Linked DNA regions of Lacibacter sediminis. The protein of the gene in region 2 interacts with the protein of the main gene of each other region in a pairwise test. Links are inferred from orthologs where the notes say so. Each region holds a gene or a part of one and is shown on either strand. Other genes may lie near its edges.

What was found.
Region 1: the proteins of H4075_RS20990 (region 2) and H4075_RS21515 interact in binary tests that used the Escherichia coli proteins (3 or more experiments, as listed by UniProt). The link is inferred for Lacibacter sediminis from one-to-one orthologs.

The regions. Positions count from the first base shown.
Region 1 is NZ_CP060007.1:5,103,816-5,113,447, forward strand. The notes cover bases 2,668-5,528. They hold H4075_RS21515 (methionine aminotransferase), read right to left. Parts: upstream 4,739-5,528; coding sequence 3,596-4,738; downstream 2,668-3,595. Other genes in these bases: H4075_RS21510 (hypothetical protein), read left to right, coding at 2,668-3,547; H4075_RS21520 (Gfo/Idh/MocA family protein), read left to right, coding at 4,851-5,528. In the rest of the region: H4075_RS21500 (DMT family transporter), read right to left, coding at 1-253; H4075_RS21505 (M24 family metallopeptidase), read right to left, coding at 257-1,597; more of H4075_RS21510, read left to right, coding at 2,000-2,667; more of H4075_RS21520, read left to right, coding at 5,529-6,182; H4075_RS21525 (MmcQ/YjbR family DNA-binding protein), read right to left, coding at 6,186-6,512; H4075_RS21530 (hypothetical protein), read left to right, coding at 6,570-7,034; H4075_RS21535 (pyridoxal phosphate-dependent aminotransferase), read right to left, coding at 7,113-8,369; H4075_RS21540 (trypsin-like peptidase domain-containing protein), read right to left, coding at 8,575-9,632. UniProt on the Escherichia coli protein: Shows aminotransferase activity with methionine and histidine as substrates, and to a lesser extent also with phenylalanine.
Region 2 is NZ_CP060007.1:4,965,313-4,975,042, forward strand. Bases 1-2,959 are described here. They hold H4075_RS20990 (cytochrome c oxidase subunit I), read right to left. Parts: upstream 2,408-2,959; coding sequence 593-2,407; downstream 1-592. Other genes in these bases: cyoE (heme o synthase), read right to left, coding at 1-556; H4075_RS20995 (cytochrome c oxidase subunit II), read right to left, coding at 2,443-2,959. Outside these bases: more of H4075_RS20995, read right to left, coding at 2,960-3,546; H4075_RS21000 (quinol:cytochrome C oxidoreductase), read right to left, coding at 3,599-4,876; H4075_RS21005 (c-type cytochrome), read right to left, coding at 4,915-5,580; H4075_RS21010 (DUF3341 domain-containing protein), read right to left, coding at 5,591-6,181; nrfD (NrfD/PsrC family molybdoenzyme membrane anchor subunit), read right to left, coding at 6,215-7,657; H4075_RS21020 (TAT-variant-translocated molybdopterin oxidoreductase), read right to left, coding at 7,817-9,730. UniProt on the Escherichia coli protein: Cytochrome bo(3) ubiquinol oxidase is the terminal enzyme in the aerobic respiratory chain of E.coli that predominates when cells are grown at high aeration.

The DNA.
Region 1 (9,632 bases), 140 kb from region 2 along the record:
GTAACATGTAAACTGCTGATGTACCCATTAGCCCTCGAAAGATGAGTCGGAGCAGTTTGCCGCCTGTTTGTTCGGGTGCACGGTTGATTAAACTGATGGTTATAAACAGTAAGCCAATACTGTTACGCCAGAATACCAACTGCCCGGCATTAAAACTTCCTTTCAATGCTTTGGCAGCACCGCCCATAACAGAAAAACCAAATGCCGCCAACAGCATAAAGAAAATGCCACGATATGTTGGAGAGATGTTCAATTGTTAATTGCCAACATGCTTATTTGCTCTTGGTATAAGGTAGATTTCTTTTTGCCTTCCACCGATGTAACGAAAACCATTCTCATCAAAATAACCATCCTGCTCGAGCATAATGCGGATGCTTTTTTTCCATTCAGGAATATCTGTTGCTGCGTTTAACTCAATGCTATAAGCAGTGCTGTAGTTCATTGGGAAATCGCCTGAGCCAGGCACTCCGCCTTGTTGATCCCACAAACCAATGGTTGGACCGGCTGCATGCCCATGAAAACCGAGTGGATGCGTATAGATGGTTGCAGTAATATTTTCTTTCTTCGCTTGTGCCAATGCATCAGCCAAGATCTGGTTGCCTGTTTTATCTTTTTTGAATTGCGATGTAAGAATATCCTGCAGGCGGTTTGCTTTTGCAAATGCATCACGAATACTTTTTGGCACTTCTGTTTCGCCTGGCTTTAATACATAAGCATGTTCCTGCACATCCGTATTCAATCGCAGATAAGTAATACCAATATCAACATGCAACAGATCACCGGGTTGAATCACATCATCTTTGGGACGATTAGAAAAACTCCGCAGGTGTTCAAAGCTTTGCGGATCGTTGCGTTGAACGGACACCGATGGATGAAACCATGTGCTGTAGCCCATGCTTCTGATCTTTTCACGGAACCACCATACCACATCATCAGTTGTTGTAACGCCGGGTGTAATTACTTTTTCTGAAAACCCTTCTTCAATAATTTTTCTTGTTTCATATACTAATTGTGGATAGATCTGCATCTCTCTTTCTGTTCTTGTTTCTAACCAGTTTACAGCAAGTGTTTCCGCACTCACCACTTTTGATTTGAAAGCAGCAGGAAACTTTTGCATCATTTCGTTATACTCGGTATGATCTAAACCATCTGCATGACCAAAATTGGTTGAGGTGTTGATGCCGATCTTTTTTGGATTACGTGTTGTAATGATATTCATCAATGCATCCCACTGATCGGGAAATTTCTGCATATCCCATTCGGCTTTAATATTCTCACCAACGTTGTAACGGGCAATGGCCAGTTTTTCAAAAACCTTCTTTTCCGGGTTATTATAAAATACAATGATGGTTCTCCGGCGTGCCGAGATCCATGTTGATGGCAACATGGTACGGATAACAGGATCTTCATTGTACTCTCTTGAAATGATCACCCATAGATCAATGCCATTGCGTTCCATTAATACAGGTAGGAGATTATTAAAGCGATCAGCAAGAATTTCATCGATCACTTTCGCCTGCTCACGCATTGGAAGCACTTGTGCATGGCCAAAACAAACAGACGTAAGTATAACAAGGAGTAAAAAATATTTTTTCATACATTTTATTTACGTGTTCGAATGTACGAAAGCCATAAAGTATTACCTGTGTAAGAAAATGACGAGAAAAAAGTTTGTGGAATGAATTTTTACATTATTTTAGCAAACCTTTTAAAAGAAAAAGGTCACCTGTAGAAACAGCTGACCGTTAACGATTGCTTGCCATATAAAAAAATAGATCTGTATCTTTACTTGTCGCTTGGAGCGACTTGATTCTTGGCCGTTTACGATGCTTCCCCTTTAACGATTGCCTGCCATATACTTTTTAAGCCCGAATCCGAAACAAAAGTAAACCTGTTGTTTTTGTACATCAAATCAAATAACGGGTCTTTTTATGACGTCAAAGTCGGGGAAAGACAGTGAAACACAGGCAGGACAAGGGTTTCAGGAAAAAAAAATATTATGGCCAACAGGTTTTCAGATACATTATTTCAATTAGTTCACTCCCTCGAAAAAGCCGAGAAACGGCATTTTAAACTCTACATCAAGCGTAGTTCCTCAAAAGAAGATCTTAAGATCATCCAGCTTTTTGATGCTTTAGACAAAATGCAGGAGTACGACGAACATGTTCTACTCCGCAAACTCACCGATAACAGCAAAACAAAACTCGCCAACCTTAAAACACATTTGTATAAAGAATTACTGGCCAGTTTACGTTTGTTAAAAACAGGTGAGAATGTTGATCTGCAGTTGAGTGAGCACTTAGATAATGCCCGACTTCTCTATAACAAAGGATTAAAACAACAAAGCTTACGCATTATTGAAAAAGCAAAAGAGCTCGCACGTGCTAATCAAAAGTTCAATACGCTTGTACAGTTGATCTCTCTCGAAAAGAAAATTGAAACATTACATATCACCCGCAGCTCTACTGATAAAACAGAGTTGATGGCAGAAGAGGCATTCCAGATCAGCAGTCATATTGATCGTGTAACACGTTTATCAAATCTTGCACTTCTGCTATATCGTTGGTATGTATTGAACGGTCATGCACGTAATGAAGAAGACGAAATAGATATAAAGACTTTTTTCAAAAGTTATCTGCCAAAAGATCTTTCGCTTATCAATGGTTTTTATGAAGAGCTATACCTCTACCAGAGTTATTGCTGGTATGCTTTCATTCGCCAGGATTTTTTAATGTACTATCGTTATGCAGAGAAATGGGTGAACCTGTACAGGGCAGAACCTCATTTGAAAAACATTGAAACGGGTCATTACATCAAAGGAATGCAGGCATTGCTTAATGCGCATTTTGATCTGCGTAACTTCAAAAAGTTTGAAGAGACATTAAAAGAGTTTGAAGAATACGAGAAAACACCTGAAGCACAGTTGCATGATAATTTCCGGACACATACTTCTATTTATATCAACAGTTCAAGAGTCAACGGTCATTTGATGAAGGGCACATTCAAAGAAGGTTTAAAACTGGTGCCGCTTATTGAAGAAAAGCTTAGTGAGTATTCATTATTTGTTGATCAGCACCGAATACTTGTATTCAATTATAAAATTGCATCGTTGTATTTCGGCAATGGCAATTACGAAAAAGCAATTGACTATCTCCACCGTATCATCAACGGACCAATGGACATGCGCATCGATCTGCAGTGTTATTCCCGTTTGATGCATTTGCTGAGTCATTATGAATTGGGTAACTATGAAATTCTTGATTCCCTTAGTAAATCGGTTCACCGTTTTATGGAAAAGATGAAAAATTTGACAACTGTTGAAGAAGCGGTGTTCAAATTCTTAAAGACCAGCTTTACACAATCGCCTGATAAAATTAAAAAGGCGTTGGAAAAATTATTGCAGGATATCAAGCACCTTGAAAAGAACCGTTTCCAGACAAGATCATTCGCTTATCTCGATATTATTTCCTGGGCCGAAAGTAAAGTGTATAACAAAACCATGGAACAGGTGGTGAACGGGAAGTACAAAGCCAGCGAACGCAGGTAAGAATATAGCCGGTGACCCACCTAAAGCCAAACGGTGACCCACCGAAAATCAAATCTTTATCAATCGCTCTACTGCCTGTTGCAGTGTTTTGTTTTGTTTACTGAAACAAAAGCGTACCACTTTATCATCTTTATGATTATGATAAAATGCTGAAAGTGGAATGGTAGCAACTCCTGCTTCTTTGGATAATCGTATGGCGAGATCTTTATCTGATTCATCACTGATGCGACCATAACTGGCACAAACAAAATAACTGCCGCTTGTATTCAGCAGATCAAACTTTGTTTGTTTCATCAGCTCAATAAAATAATCACGCTTTTGTTGCATGAATCGTGGCAGCGATAAGTAAGCATCTTTATTCTTTAAGTATTCTGCCAATGCAACCTGCGCAGGCGTAAAACAACTGAAGCAATTGAACTGGTGTACTTTTCTGAATTCCTTGGTGAAAGCGGCAGGGGCAATACAGTAACCCAGCTTCCACCCTGTGCAGTGATAAGTTTTACCAAAAGAAAAATTCACAAAACTGCGTGCAAATAAGTCCGGATGTTTCAACATACTCTCATGTGGAAGACCATCATAGATCAAATGCTCATACACTTCATCGCTTACAATAAAAATATCGGTACCGGCAACAGTGTTTTTTAATTCAGCGATATCATTTTGATCCAACACACTTCCTGTTGGATTATGCGGTGAGTTGATGAGGATTGCTTTTGTCTTTATTGTGATAGACGCACGCACCAAGTCCCAATCAATTTTATAATCAGGATAAGTTAATGGAAGCGGAACTGCTTTTGCTCCGTTGATCTCGATGTTTGGAATATAACTATCGTAAGCTGGTTCAAACAAAATCACTTCATCACCCGGTTGAAGAATGGTCGTTAACGATGAGTAGATCGCATATGTTCCACCAGGAGTTATGGTGATCTCAGTATCTGGGTTCACTTTTGTTTTATAAAGAAACTCTACTTTTTCTGCCAGACTTTCCCGCAAACCTATCAGGCCCGGCATTGGCGCATATTGATTGTGTCCGTTCTTCATTGCTTCCGCAACTTTCGCTGTTAACTCTTCACTCATGGGGTAATCAGGAAACCCTTGTCCGAGATTCACAGCTTTGTATTCCGTTGCCAATGCGCTCATCACGGTGAAAATGGTCGTGCCTACATTAGGGAGTTTGCTTTTGATCTGCATACCCACAAAGTAAAGAAGAGGAATTGTTTCTGCAGCACTCTTTTTTCTGCCGATAACTTACAGCTGTTAAACAGTTAATTACTTATCTTCCTTTTACTAAACTATTTTAACGATGAATGCACGCCGAAAGTTTCTGCAACAAACAACCTTGCTGGCAGCAGGTGGTTTGATCTTACCCGCATTTGAATCCAATGCATTTTCCATTTTCAACCAACGCACTTCGCCTTCCGACCAGGTAAACATTGCTGCTATTGGTATTAAAGGAATGGGCTGGAGTAACGTAATGGCTGCGTTGAAAATTCCGGGAGTAAATCTTGTTGCAGTATGTGATGTTGATAAATCTGTTATCGATAAACGGCTCGACGAGCTAAGCAAAAAAAATGTAAATACATCCAACATAAAAAAATACGGTGATTACAAGAAGCTGCTTGAGCAGAAAGATGTGGATGCAGTCATCATCGGTACACCCGATCATTGGCATGCACTCATGATGATTCATGCATGCGAAGCCGGTAAAGATGTGTATGTAGAAAAGCCGGTTGGTAATTCCATTGTTGAATGTACCAGAATGGTGGCCGCACAAAAGCGTTACAACAAAATTGTACAGGCGGGGCAATGGCAACGCAGTCAACAGCATTTTAAAGATGCAGTTGATTTTGTACATAGCGGACAATTAGGAAATATCCGTACTGCTAAAGTTTGGTGCTACCAGGGATGGATGAAACCCGGCCCGGTTGTTCCTGATTCTGCACCGCCTGAAGGAGTGGATTATAAACAATGGCTTGGACCTGCCAAAATAAGACCGTTTAACAGCAGCCGCTTTCATTTTAATTTCAGATGGTTTTGGGATTATGCCGGAGGATTGATGACTGACTGGGGCGTGCATCTGTTAGATTATGCATTGATTGGTATGAAAGCCGATTTGCCTATCAGTATTGCGGGGCTTGGTGGAAAATTTGCTTACCCTGATCTGTATGAAGAAACACCTGATACGTTAACTACACTGTATGAGTTTGACAAATTCAACATGGTGTGGGATTCTGCAATGGGTATTGATAATGGTTCTTATGGAAGAGATCATGGCATTGCGTTTATTGGCAATAACGGTACCCTTATTTTAAATCGAGGTGGTTGGGAGGTAATCGAAGAACGTCAAAGCAAAAGTAAAGTGATCATGCCTTTGCAAAAATCTGCAGATAACGGGCTTGATAAACATTGGGTAAATTTTATCGCTGCTGTAAAATCACGCAAGGCAGAAGATCTACATTGTTCTATACAGGCAGGAGCACATGTGGCCACTGTTGCACAAATGGGAAATATTTCTTTCAGAAGCGGAAAGAAATTATTGTGGAATAAAGCCAAAGGAACGTTTACTGATGAAGCGATTAATCAACAATATCTGTTAAGCAAATACCACAACGGTTACGAACTTCCGAAGGTTTAATGTTTATTTCTTTTTCTTATTCACTAATTCATAAGAATGATCGATCCATTCACGAATGAGTTTTGATGGAACAGTTCCATCAACCACAATCGTGTTCCAGTGCTTCTTGTTCATATGCCAGCCGGGCAACACACAACTATATTGTTCCCTCAATTCGATGGCCAGGTCAGGATCGCATTTTACATTGAAGCGGAGTTCTTCTGTATCAAGTGGTAATAACAGGAAGGCTTTGTCGTTCACTTTGAACACGACCACATCCGGACCAAAGGGAAGTGTTTCTTCGGCATTGGGTTTAGACAGGCAGTAGTCACGAATGGTTTCAATATTCATATGCTGATCTTAGAAAAGTTGCTGCAACGAAATTATTTCTTTTGTTGTCAACCTAATATGAAACATCCTTTTCTTATCATCCTTGCTTCGCTCAGCCTGTTTGTTTCCTGCAAAAAGAAATCGGAACTAGGCTATCAATGTAAAACAGACCTTATTTGCCCGGCAGTAGTTTGTGTAGCCTACTGGAGTAACCTTCACTTTACCATTACTGATAAAGCAACAGGCAGAGATCTGTTGTTTGGTTCAAACCCAACGCTTACTGCAGCTGATATTAAATTGTACAGAAAACAAAATTCGCCTTATACCGAAGTGCCTGTGCTGGTTGACAATAACAAAAAGCGTTTGTTCACTTTGCAGGCAAGCGATACCATGGCACTGCAAATTAAGAATGAAGCTCTGCAATATTTGTTGGTGAAAAAGTTTTGTGCTGATGAATGCTGTGCACGAAATGCAGTTGAAGTGAAACATGAAGGAAAATTGCTGATTGCCAATGAAGAAAAGATGATCCGTTTCCGCTATTGATTTCGTTGCTCACTGATTGCACAGATGAACACAGAAAATCTGTGTTCATCTTTTACATCCGTGTCATCTGTGTTTCTATTAACTCAGCTTCTGCATCGCCTCTTTCAACTTTCCTAAAAATTCAGGGATCTCTTCTTTACGGCAGGTACCAACACTCAACCGATACCAGGGAGAAGTTTTGCTTGCACCAAATGCAGTAAACGGAACAATCGCCAGCTTTGCTTCATCTAATAAATATTGTGTTACATCTGCCTGTGTTTGCAAAACAGTACCATCTGCTTTTTTCTTTCCAACCAGGTCTACTTTAATGGTGAGGTAAATGGCGCCTTGCGGAGCAACCACATCAACCAGAAACCCTTCTGTTTTTAATTGCAGCAATCCCTTTGAAATTTCTACAAGACGGTACCTGATCTCCTCTTTAAAGTTGACTAAGTAACGATCAATATTTTCTTTCTGTAATAAATATTTTGCTGTTGCTTTCTGCTCAGCCATTGGCGCCCATGCACCAACATGTGAAAGAATAGCTTTGATTTTTGAAATGATCAATTCCGGACCAACAGACCAACCAACACGAACACCTGTTGCAGCAAACACTTTACTGATACCATCTACAAACACCGTGATCTCTTTCATCTCCGGACGAAGTGTAACAGGATTATAATGTTCGTTTCCACCAAATGTCAACGTCCAATACATCTGATCGAACATCAGGAATAATTTCTTTTCGCCTTCTGCTCTTGATCTGTTTTCTTCAAGGATCATATCGCAGATCTTTTCCAGTTCTTCTTTCGGGAACATGGTACCTGTTGGATTTTGCGGTGTACACAAACACAACAGGGTAGCACCTTTAATATGAGGTTTGATGTCGTTTGCCGTCGGCATGAAATTATTTTCAACTGTTGCCTCGATCAACACATGCTCTGCTTCGGTAAAATGCGCATAGTGATTATTGTTCCAGGAAGGTGCTGCATAAATCACTTTATCGCCCTTATCAACAATGGCACGAAAAATGGCATAAATAAGTGGACGACCACCTGCGGCAATTTGAATTTCATTCACTCCATAATCCAATCCCTCACGGTCTTTTAAAAATTGGGATACACTTTGGCGCAACTCCAGAATACCTTCTGCTGCCGGGTAAGTAGTGAAGTGATGTTTGTATGCTTCAATAATTTCGTCTTCCAGTTCCTGCGGAATAGGAAACACACTGCTGTCGAAATCACCAATAGTGAAATTGTAAATGTGTTCGCCCTGGCGCATACGCTCTTTGATCTGGTTACCCAGTTTTACTATTTCAGAACCTATTAATGTTTCGGCGAGATGAGATAGCTTCATGTGCTTATTTTTTGTATTTCCGTCTTTGGCAGATAGTAATATTGCCTCATGGCATGCCCCGGTGGTGATCCCGGTTGTTAAGCATTGCTGATGGGTATTTCAAACCTGCAATTTTTTTAGAAAGCGCAAAAGTAGTGTAAGACCACGAAAAACAATCAACTGTTCGTTTATTGACAGAATACAAACAGAGCCGTATTCAGTTGCGTTATTCTTCCACACGATCTAAGCACCCATGTTCTTTTTTTAAAATATCATCATATGCATCGGCTTTCTGAAACAGCTGGCGGAATAATAGCTCGCCATTTTCCTGCGAAAGATCAAGGTCGTAGATAATGCGGCTCAACACAATATTCTGGTTCTGGCAACTAAGCACAAGGCCTTTGTTATGGTAGTTCTCTTGTAAAAGATATTGATAGAGCGGTTTTATCTTCATTCCATCTGATGGCAAGAGACAGAGATAAGCATCGCTGGCGATAAAATAATTTTCAGGATTATAACGGATAACAATTTTTGCACTGCCTTCTTTTACACTCCAGATGTTTACTCCTTCACGTGCAAGTTTAATATCCTTACCCAATGCTTTCAGAATATTTTCAATGGTCTTGCTTACTCCAACCGGTTCGTATTCTTCTTTAGGCAATTCGGGAAGTTTTACTTCACTGCCGCAGGAGGGGCAATACTTTCCATTATCAATATTCTCGGGCAAAACCAAAAACTCACAGGCGTGACAACGTGTTGAAGGTTTGCCTTTATAGGGTGCATAAATATCCAATGCCGTACGCAGGTATTGCTCAGGCAAGGCAAAACCAAGATTATCGCCACCACGAATGATAAATGTGTTTACACCAATTACTTCGCCACTCATGTTTACTAACGGGCCGCCACTATTGCCGGGGTTGATAGCTGCATCGATCTGGATATACTTTAATCCTTCACGCACACGATCAACTTTAGAGATCACTCCTTGTGTTGCTGTGTAATTTAGTCCGTACGGATGGCCAATGGCAATCACCGGATCTCCATCTTTCATTCGTATATATTCACCCAGTTTTATTTCAGGCAATTGCACTTGTGCCGGTGCCTGTAAAAAAGCAAGATCATGTTTTCGATCGGTATACCATACACGGCTCAATGCTTTTTCGAACTGTTTACCGGCAATGGTAACTTCAGCGTTGTTATCAACCACATGGTTATTGGTGACGATAAGATCATACTGGCGCAGGTAAAAACCAGTGCCTGTGCCTGCTTGTGTGGCAATTTGTA
Region 2 (9,730 bases):
CAAATAATATCCATCCACCTGTCCATGAAAAATTCTCTCCATCGTAAGCTGCTGCCCAGCCAATAAGGCAAGGCAATGCGCCGGGTATTGCTCCTACGAGTACAGCAATGGAATTTACTTTTTTCAACGGCGTGTAAACAAAGCCGTAAATAAATAAACTCAGCAATGCTAACCCTGCAGCATACCAACTGAAATACAACCACAAAATCAAAGAACCAATTATTGCAGCAATAAAAGCAAATGCTGTTGCCTCCTGCACACTCATTCTTCCACTTGCAACAGGTCTGTTACCTGTTCGCTTCATTACTGCATCTGTATCTTTTTCCGTTATCTGGTTTATTGCATTGGCGCTGCCTGTTACCAACATACCGCCTAGCAATAACAACAGAATACTTGCAAAATCATATTCCACCACATTGGGCGCAAGCATGTAAGCGATCACACTGCTGAACACCACTGTAAAACTGAGCGTAAACTTGATGAGCTGTTTGTAATCCTCGATCTTGCCCATCACTCCCGACTTCACCTGTTTCTTATCTTCCGGTTGACTGCTCAATTTGTTTTATCATAATGACACATTTGTGTCTGTCAATTAATGCTTGCTTTCATCAGCGCTAACCGGTGTGGTTTGCGGAATGAATTCTTTTCCATCTTTTGCATAATCATATGCCCAACGGTGTACTTCAGGAATTTCACCGGCCCAGTTACCATGGCCAGGATTGATTGGTGTAGTCCACTCCAAGGTATTTGCACCCCAAGGATTTTGTGTTGTTACTTTTCTTCCTTTCCAGATGCTGTAGAAGAAGTTAAAGATGAACAGTATTTGTACAAGGAATACAATGATGGCTACGATACTGATGAATTTATTCAACCCGTCGTAATGCTTGAATGATTCCCAGATATCAAACTTGTAATAACGGCGTGGCACACCTGCCAAACCTTGATAGTGCATTGGCCAGAAGATGAGGTACGCACCGATCATAGTTACCCAGAAGTGAATATAGCCGAGTGTATTGTTGAGATAACGGCCATACATTTTCGGATACCAATGGTAAATACCTGCAAACATTCCGAACATACTTGCCACACCCATTACAATATGGAAGTGCGCAATTACGAAATATGTATCATGCAAATGAATATCCAATGCAGAGTTGCCAAGGAAGATACCTGTTAAACCACCGGAGATAAACAAGCTCACAAAACCCAATGCAAAAAGCATGGCAGGTGTAAAGCGGATATTACCTCTCCAGATAGTAGTTAACCAGTTAAATACTTTGATGGCACTTGGCACCGCAATCAACAACGTTAACAATACGAAGAACGCACCGAGGAACGGATTCAAACCCGTTACAAACATGTGGTGAGCCCAAACGAGGAACGCAAGAATTGTGATGGCGAACAATGAACCAATCATCGCCATGTAACCAAAGATTGGTTTACGGCTGTTTACTGATAGAATTTCTGATGCCATACCCATCGCCGGTAAGAGAATGATGTATACTTCAGGATGACCTAAGAACCAGAACAAGTGTTGATAGAGAATTGCACTACCACCTTCGTTCGGCAAAGCTTGTCCGTTTATATAGATATCACTTAAGTAGAAACTTGTTCCAAAGTGACGATCAAAGATCAATAAGATAAAACCTGAGAACAATACAGGGAATGATAATACACCCAATACCGCTGTAAAGAAGAATGCCCAGATAGTAAGTGGCAATCTTGTCATGCTCATACCTTTCGTACGCATGTTCAATACGGTTGCAATGTAGTTGAGACCTCCAAGTAATGATGATACTACGAACAAGGCCATTGACACAAGCCATAGATCCATCCCCACTTTTGAACCGGGCGATGCCTCACCCAATGCACTCAATGGAGGATAGGCTGTCCAGCCACCACTGAAAGGTCCGGTTTGTACAAACAAAGAAGACAACATGATAATACTGGCAGTAAAAAAGAACCAGTATGAAAGCATATTCAAAAATGGTGAAGCCATGTCTCTTGCACCAACCTGTAAAGGAATCAAGAAGTTAGAGAAGGTGCCACTCAACCCTGCAGTTAATACAAAGAATACCAACACGGTTCCGTGCATTGTTACTAATGCATAATAAGCTTCGGCCTGGAGTTGTCCGCCCTTAGCCCACTCACCAAGGAGTGTTTCCATCCAGGGGAATTTTGCATCGGGGTAGCCAAGTTGTAAACGGAAAATAACCGAAAACAAACCACCCAATAAAGCCCAGAACATACCGGTGATCAAAAACTGTTTTGCAATCGTTTTATGATCCTGGCTGAATACATACTTCGTCAAAAACGTCTCATGGTGATGACCATGATGCACCTCATCATGCGTTTCATGCGGAACGCTTACTACTGAAGTGTGTACGTGTGATGTCTCGTTGCTCATAATCTCTTTTTTATTCAGTTCTATTGACTATACAATTATTTATTCATGGCTACAGTTGTCTTAACTGCAGCGGGTACAGCTACCGTTGAATCAGCAGCAGGTTTAGCAGCCGCTGGATCTTTGTCGGGGAAAGCCGCATAATAGTTTGGCTTTTGTTTCGCCATCCAGATGTCAAACTCTTCCTGTGTAACTACTTCAATAATACCTTTCATTGAGTAGTGACCGTTTCCACACATCTGATCGCAGGAAATCTCAAATGCAAAATTAGGATTACCTGTGCGCTCTTTCATTTCTTTGGTTGTGTACTTAGGTGTAAACCAAAGTGTAGTAGGAATACCCGGCACAGCATCCATCTTTAAACGGAAATGGTTCAAACCAACATCATGAATTACATCACGGCTGCCAATGATCAATTTCACCGGACGGCCTTTAACGATGTACATAGTTTGTGTGGTTACCACATCATCAAAGTTGGTAGCATCAGCTTTCAGTTTCAGATCAGCATTATCCTCCCAGATCTGTCCGAACGGGTTGCTGTTTTCATCACTGATCACTTTAAAATATGTTTTACCGAATGTTTTATCTTTTCCGGGGTAACGCATCATCCAGCCAAACTGCTTTCCAACGATCTCCACTTCCAATGCGCCTTTCGGAGCATCAGATGTAATACGGAACCAGAAACGCAAACCAAATACAACGAGTACAGTTAAGAAGATAGCCGGTACAACTGTCCAGATCAACTCCAGCTTATTATTGTGCGGGAAGAAGAATGCTTTGCGTCCTTCTTTCTCCTGGTATTTCCATGCGAAATAGAACAACAGGAATTGTGTGATGACAAATACCAATCCGGTAACTGCAGTAGTGATCATGAACATCTCATCGATCTTTTCACCTTCAACTGATGCAGATCCTTGAGGGAACAATGTTGTTTTGTACAACAACTTATTGCAGTAGTACACGCCAATGAACCCTACAATCATAAAACCAAGCAGCATAAAGCCGTTGATACGGTTGTTTTGTTTGCGTGATGTTTCTTCACCTTTTAATACACTCACATACTCGCTGGCCTTCGCAATCTGGAAGATAACAATGAACACCAGGAGGGCGGCTGCAATGATCAGATATGTTGTAGTAGTCATAGCTTGCGCAAATTATTTATAGTTCGTCAATTCTTTTTTCTTTGTTCAATCATCAGGTATGGTGAATAATACTTTCTTTCACCAACGGATGATTTTTCGGTAATAACGGTGCTTTTGTTAAGTGTTTTGCCGTGAGGTAAATCACTAAACCAAGAAAACCGGCACTCACACCCAAACTGTACACGAAATGACTGATCGGGTTTGAATCTTTACCTAATTCTTTCAAAGGACCAGGTGTAACCATCTGGTAGAAATCTAACCAGTGACCGAAGATGATGATCACAGACATTAATGTTACTACTGTATAGTTACGTTTTGAACCACGACGCATCAGGATGAGTAACGGTGCAAGGAAGTTGATGATCAGGTTGAGTAAGAACATTGCTCTGAACGGACCATCACCTTTACCGCCAAAACCTAAACGGTCAATAAAGTATTCAGTTTCTTCCGGTTGGTTACTGTACCAGATCAACATGAACTGGGAGAACCAGAGATATGTCCAGAAAATAGAGAATGCAAACATGAACTTACCAATATCGTGGATATGCTCTTCGTTCACAAATTCGAGGTAACCGTGGTTTTTCAAATACACCACAAACAACATCATCAATGATAACCCTGCAACCCATGAGCTTGCAAATGTGTACCAGCTATACATGGTGCTGTACCAATGTGCGTCAATACTCATCAACCACATCCATGGCAACGTACTCAAAACAGTTAAACCATAAGTAACGAGGAAGGCTGCTGCAATTTTTAACGACTTCCAATAGAAAGAACGGTCGCCCTGGCCGGCAAGATCTTCAGCCAGTGAATTTTTACGGAACCAGTTGCGGAACCATATCCACAAACCAACTGCAGCAATAGATAACACTGTATAGAAAACAGGATTTAAGAACCCGCTTTTCGCTTGTAATTTTTCATCAAGATGAGCTGCATCTTTCCAATGATAGATGTGATGATCATCAGAGATCCAAACATATGCAAGCAATATAACCAATGCAATAGGACCCAGCACATTTATACCGCCGGAGATCGCCTCAGGTACACGACGGAACACCAATGGAAAACCTGCCTGTGCAAGGGTGGTGGCACTCACAAAAAAGAAGCTCGCCGCTACTACCAGTAACCAATAGATACTGTTATGCATTAATGCCATCCAGAATTTGGTTGCACCATATGCTTCAGCTCCATGTTCTTCGCCATGACCACCGGAAAATGGATGCAGGAAAATAATCCCCAGTATGAGTGTTAACACACCCACACCCATCAATGCATAGCTCCATTTTTTTAATCCGCCCGGTATTTCAAATTGTTCTTTCAGTGCCATTGAACTTCGTTTATAGTTGAATGTTAGTTTGGTAATTCTTATTTCGACGCCTTGGTTGTATCTGCAACTGGAGCAGCAGTTGTATCAGCAGCCACTGCTACTGGTTTTGCACCACCCGGTTGCATACTTTTTACATAATGAATGATCATCCAACGCTGTTTGGTACTTAACTGAGATGCATAACTGCCCATCAGGTTTCTACCGTAGGTAACAGAATACATCATCTGACCTGCAGGCATGTTCTCATACTTTGCATCACCAACCAATGTAGCTGGTTTTGCAGGGTATGGACCATCGCCACCTTTATACAAAGGACCATTGCCATCCAATTTTTCACCATGACAAATGCCGCAGTTAATATTGTACAACCGCTTTGCTTCCAACATATCTTTTTCATTCAATGCAGGCAAAGGGTTTACAATTTGCTTTGATGCAACGTAATTAGCTGTATCACCGGCTTTATCAATTGCCAACGGGAAATAAGCAACGTCGCCACGTTTTACTGTACCTGCAACAGGTGTTGCATCGTAGTAAATATTAGCATCTTTTAAATTACTGTGATCGGCATAAGTTTCTACTGCACGGCTGTAAGCCATATCCGGCATGTAGATCCTTCCTGTATCACGGCGTGGGCCGTTGTTGCAGGCTGCTGCTGCCAATACTACTGTAACCAATCCAATTGTAACAATCTGTGTTGAACGCATTTCAATATGTTTATGCTGTAACGATTTCTTCTTTTTCAAATGCTTTTCTTGTCTTGTCGTAACGACCAAGCCACCAACCTGTTTCCGCATCTTTCTCAAATATTTCTACTGCACCTGCACTTTGAAAGAAAGCTTTTACTTCTTCAATATTTGTTTTCTCTGTGATCTCGATAGGCATTACAAACAGATCATCTGTTGCACGCAGGTGGAAATGATCTTTCCGTACAAACGGTGCCAGTTGGCAGAGGTAGCAGAATGTTAACACCATACCTACTGCAGCACACAATACCGTTAATTCAAACACGATGGGAATGAATGCAGGTAAAGGCAAATGTGGTTTACCACCAATATTCATTGGCCAATCTTTGGTAAACACCCAGCTCATAAATGTTAAGGCAGTTGTTGTACCTGTCATAGCATAAATAAAACCGGCAGTGTGTAAGCTGGTATCACGCAAACCCATTGCATGATCTAAACCATGGATCGGGAAGGGTGTGTACACATCATGAATCTTATAACCTGCCTTGCGTGTATTTTTTACCGCAGGGAACAGCGTTTTTTCATCATCAAAACAGCCAACTACGAATTTTTTTACAGACATATTTTTTAGCTTTTAGCTTTCCGTTTTATTCAATTAATGTGCATGCACCTGTTCGTGTGCAAATTCTTCCACTGATTGTGCTTCAATTGGATCCATTTGTTCCTTGTAGCTTTCACCATTTTTCTTGAGAATATGTTTGATCTCAGCAATGGCAATTACAGGGAAGTATTTGGAGAAAAGGAAGTAACAGGTAAAGAACAAACCAAATGATCCGAGGTAGAAACCAACTTCCCAAATAGTAGGACGATAGTAAACTGACCAGGAAGAAGGCAGGTAATCACGGTAGAGCGATGATACGATGATCACAAAACGTTCGAACCACATACCAATGTTCACCACAATACTCATTAAGAACGTAAAGGCGATGTTTCTGCGGAGTTTCTTCACCCAGAACAACTGCGGAGTAATTACGTTACAGGTCATCATCAACCAGTAGCTCCATCCGTAAGGACCGGCAATACGGTATTTGAAGAAGATATCCTGTTCGTATTTCACGGCACTGTACCATGCCATGAACAACTCCGTTAAGTAAGCACAACCCACAATAGAACCGGTCAATACAATAACCTTGTTCATGTTTTCAATGTGGCTGATAGTGATATAATCTTCCAGGTTCATGATCTTACGTGTCACCAACATCAGGGTTTGCACCATGGCGAAACCTGAGAAGATGGCACCCGCAACGAAATAGGGAGGGAAGATGGTTGTATGCCAACCGGGTATTACCGAAGTGGCAAAGTCAAACGATACGATCGTGTGTACTGATAATACAAGTGGTGTACTCAAACCCGCTAACACCAGTGATAAACTTTCATGACGCTGCCAGTGCTTGGTTGAACCTGTCCATCCGAAAGATGCAACACCATAAAATGCTTTTGCCCATTTCTTTTTTGCACGGTCACGAAGTGTAGCCAGATCAGGAATCAAACCACTATACCAGAATAAAAGAGATACCGTAAAGTAAGTAGAGATCGCAAATACGTCCCACAACAATGGTGAGTTGAAGTTCACCCATAATGGACCACGTGAGTTTGGATAAGGCATTACAAAGAAAGCCATCCATACACGACCCATGTGCCAGATCGGGAACTGGCCCGCACAAATAACCGCAAAGATGGTCATTGCTTCTGCCGCACGGTTTACACCTGTTCTCCAACCCTGACGGAAGAGCAACAAGATCGCAGAGATCAACGTACCGGCGTGACCAATACCTACCCACCATACGAAGTTGGTGATATCCCAACCCCATCCGATGGTTTTATTCAGGTTCCACATACCTGTACCGTACACCACCTCTTTGTAAAGGCTCACTACACCAAACAACAGCAGGGCCACCGAAATAATGAAACCGATCCACCACAAACGTGTGGGAGCAGCTTCCACCGGCTTACAAATATCCTCTGTAACATCGTGGTAGGTTTTGTGACCATCAACCAATGGTTCCCTAACCTGTGATTCGTACCTTAATAATGACATACTTGTTTTCGCTTTTAGCTTTCAGCTTTCACCGTAAGCTTTGGTTTTATGTTTTGTACTTAGCTCCAGATTCTTTGTTCGTCTTCTGTTGCGTCGCACTCTTCAACTTAGTTCAATTCTATTCAGCAAATCCCTCCTTCGTCGGGATGACAGCAGTGATTAATGTGCTGCTGGTGTTGCTGCTTCTTTTGCTTCTGAATGCGCTTCACCATGTCCGCCTTCTTCTTCGTTACCTACTGTACGGTCAGTGTTACGCAGCTTTGCCATGTAACTTACGTTTGGCAATACGTGCAGTTGCTCCAGTACATAATAAGTACGGTTTGCAGCTTCAGTTGTACGCACTTTACGGATCGCACTTTCTTTATCATTTACATTACCGAACACAATAGCGTTTGTAGGACAAGCCTGCTGACATGCAGTTTTGATATCGCTGTCAACCATTGGACGACTGTCTTTCTTCGCTGTTAATTTCGCTTCCTGTAAACGTTGTACGCAGAAAGAACATTTTTCAATTACACCACGGCTACGAACAGTAACATCAGGATTCAACACCATACGTGTCAGATCTTCGTTCATATCAAGTGTTACTTCGTTGATTCTTCCGCTTTCGATCAATGGATTCTGATTGTCTTTAAAGCTATCAGCGCCATTCCAGTCGTGCCAGTTAAAGCGACGAACTTTATAAGGACAGTTGTTGGCACAATATCTTGTACCGATACAACGGTTATACGTCATCTGGTTTAAACCTTCACTGCTGTGGTTTGTTGCTGCCACCGGACAAACGTTCTCACATGGAGCATTATCACAGTGCTGGCAAAGCATTGGCTGGAACACAACATCCGGATTTTCCATATCGCCACTGAAATAACGGTCGATACGTAACCAATGCATGTCATGATATTTCGCCACCTGAGTTTTACCAACAACAGAAACGTTGTTCTCAGCGCTACAAGCAACTACACAAGCTCCACAACCATTACACAAGTTCAGGTCAAGGCTCATGCCCCATTTAATACCTGGTTTGTCGTAAACCGGGTACATCGTTCCCTGTTCTTCCAACCCTTCTGTACCGCCGTAATCTTTCAATTCGGCCATACGTTCATTGATGAAATGCTTTGGATCTTTTTTGAAGACAGCAAGACTTGTTTCCTTCACTACTTCAATACGATTACCATAAGTGCTGTGCGTTTGCATCTGTGCAATGTCATACATCTTATCTGTCTTTTCGATGGTTACATCGAAAGCAGCGTAATCATATGTTTGTCCGTTGAAACTTGCAAACGGATAAATGTTTTTACCAACACCCTTTGCTGCACGTCCCACTTTTTCACTGCGTCCATAACCGGTTGCAATGGCAATGGTATTTGCATTCATACCGGGGATGATGAGGATTGGGAGTTCAATTGGTTCTCTGCCGGCAACTGTAATTTTTAATACAGGTTTTGGCGGATTTACTTCAAAATCATCATCAGCCACGTAACCCAATTCTTCTGCTGTTTTTACAGAAAGAATTGCATAGTTATCCCAGCAGGCACGTGTAATTGGATCAGGCATTTCCTGCAACCAGGGGTTGTTGGCCATTTTACCATCACCAATACTTACTTTTTGGTAGATCACTAATTCGTGCTTGCCTGTTTTCTTAGCAGCACTGAGTTTAGCAACTGCATCAGTTAATGCGGCGCCGTTAAATGAAGCACCTGCAACAACAGGAGCAGCCGGTTCAATTACACCATCCTGTAATGCTTTATCAAAAGCCAGTTGGCCGCCGAGTTTGTTGATCCAGTAATTCTTGAAATATGTTTCGTAATCCGCAACAGTGCTGCCGCTCCATTTCAACAATGAAGTTGCAAATGCTCTTGTTTTAAATAACGGATGAATAGTTGGTTGAATGAAAGAGAGGTAACCTGCTTTTGCTTCAGCATCGCCCCAGCTTTCTAAATAATGATGATCAGGAAGAACATAGTTACACTCTGCAGTTGTTTCATCTTCACGTTCGTTGAATGAAACGGTGAGTGCAACTTTCTTCCATGCTGCTACAAATTTCTTTGTGTCGTTGTAAGTGTATACAGGGTT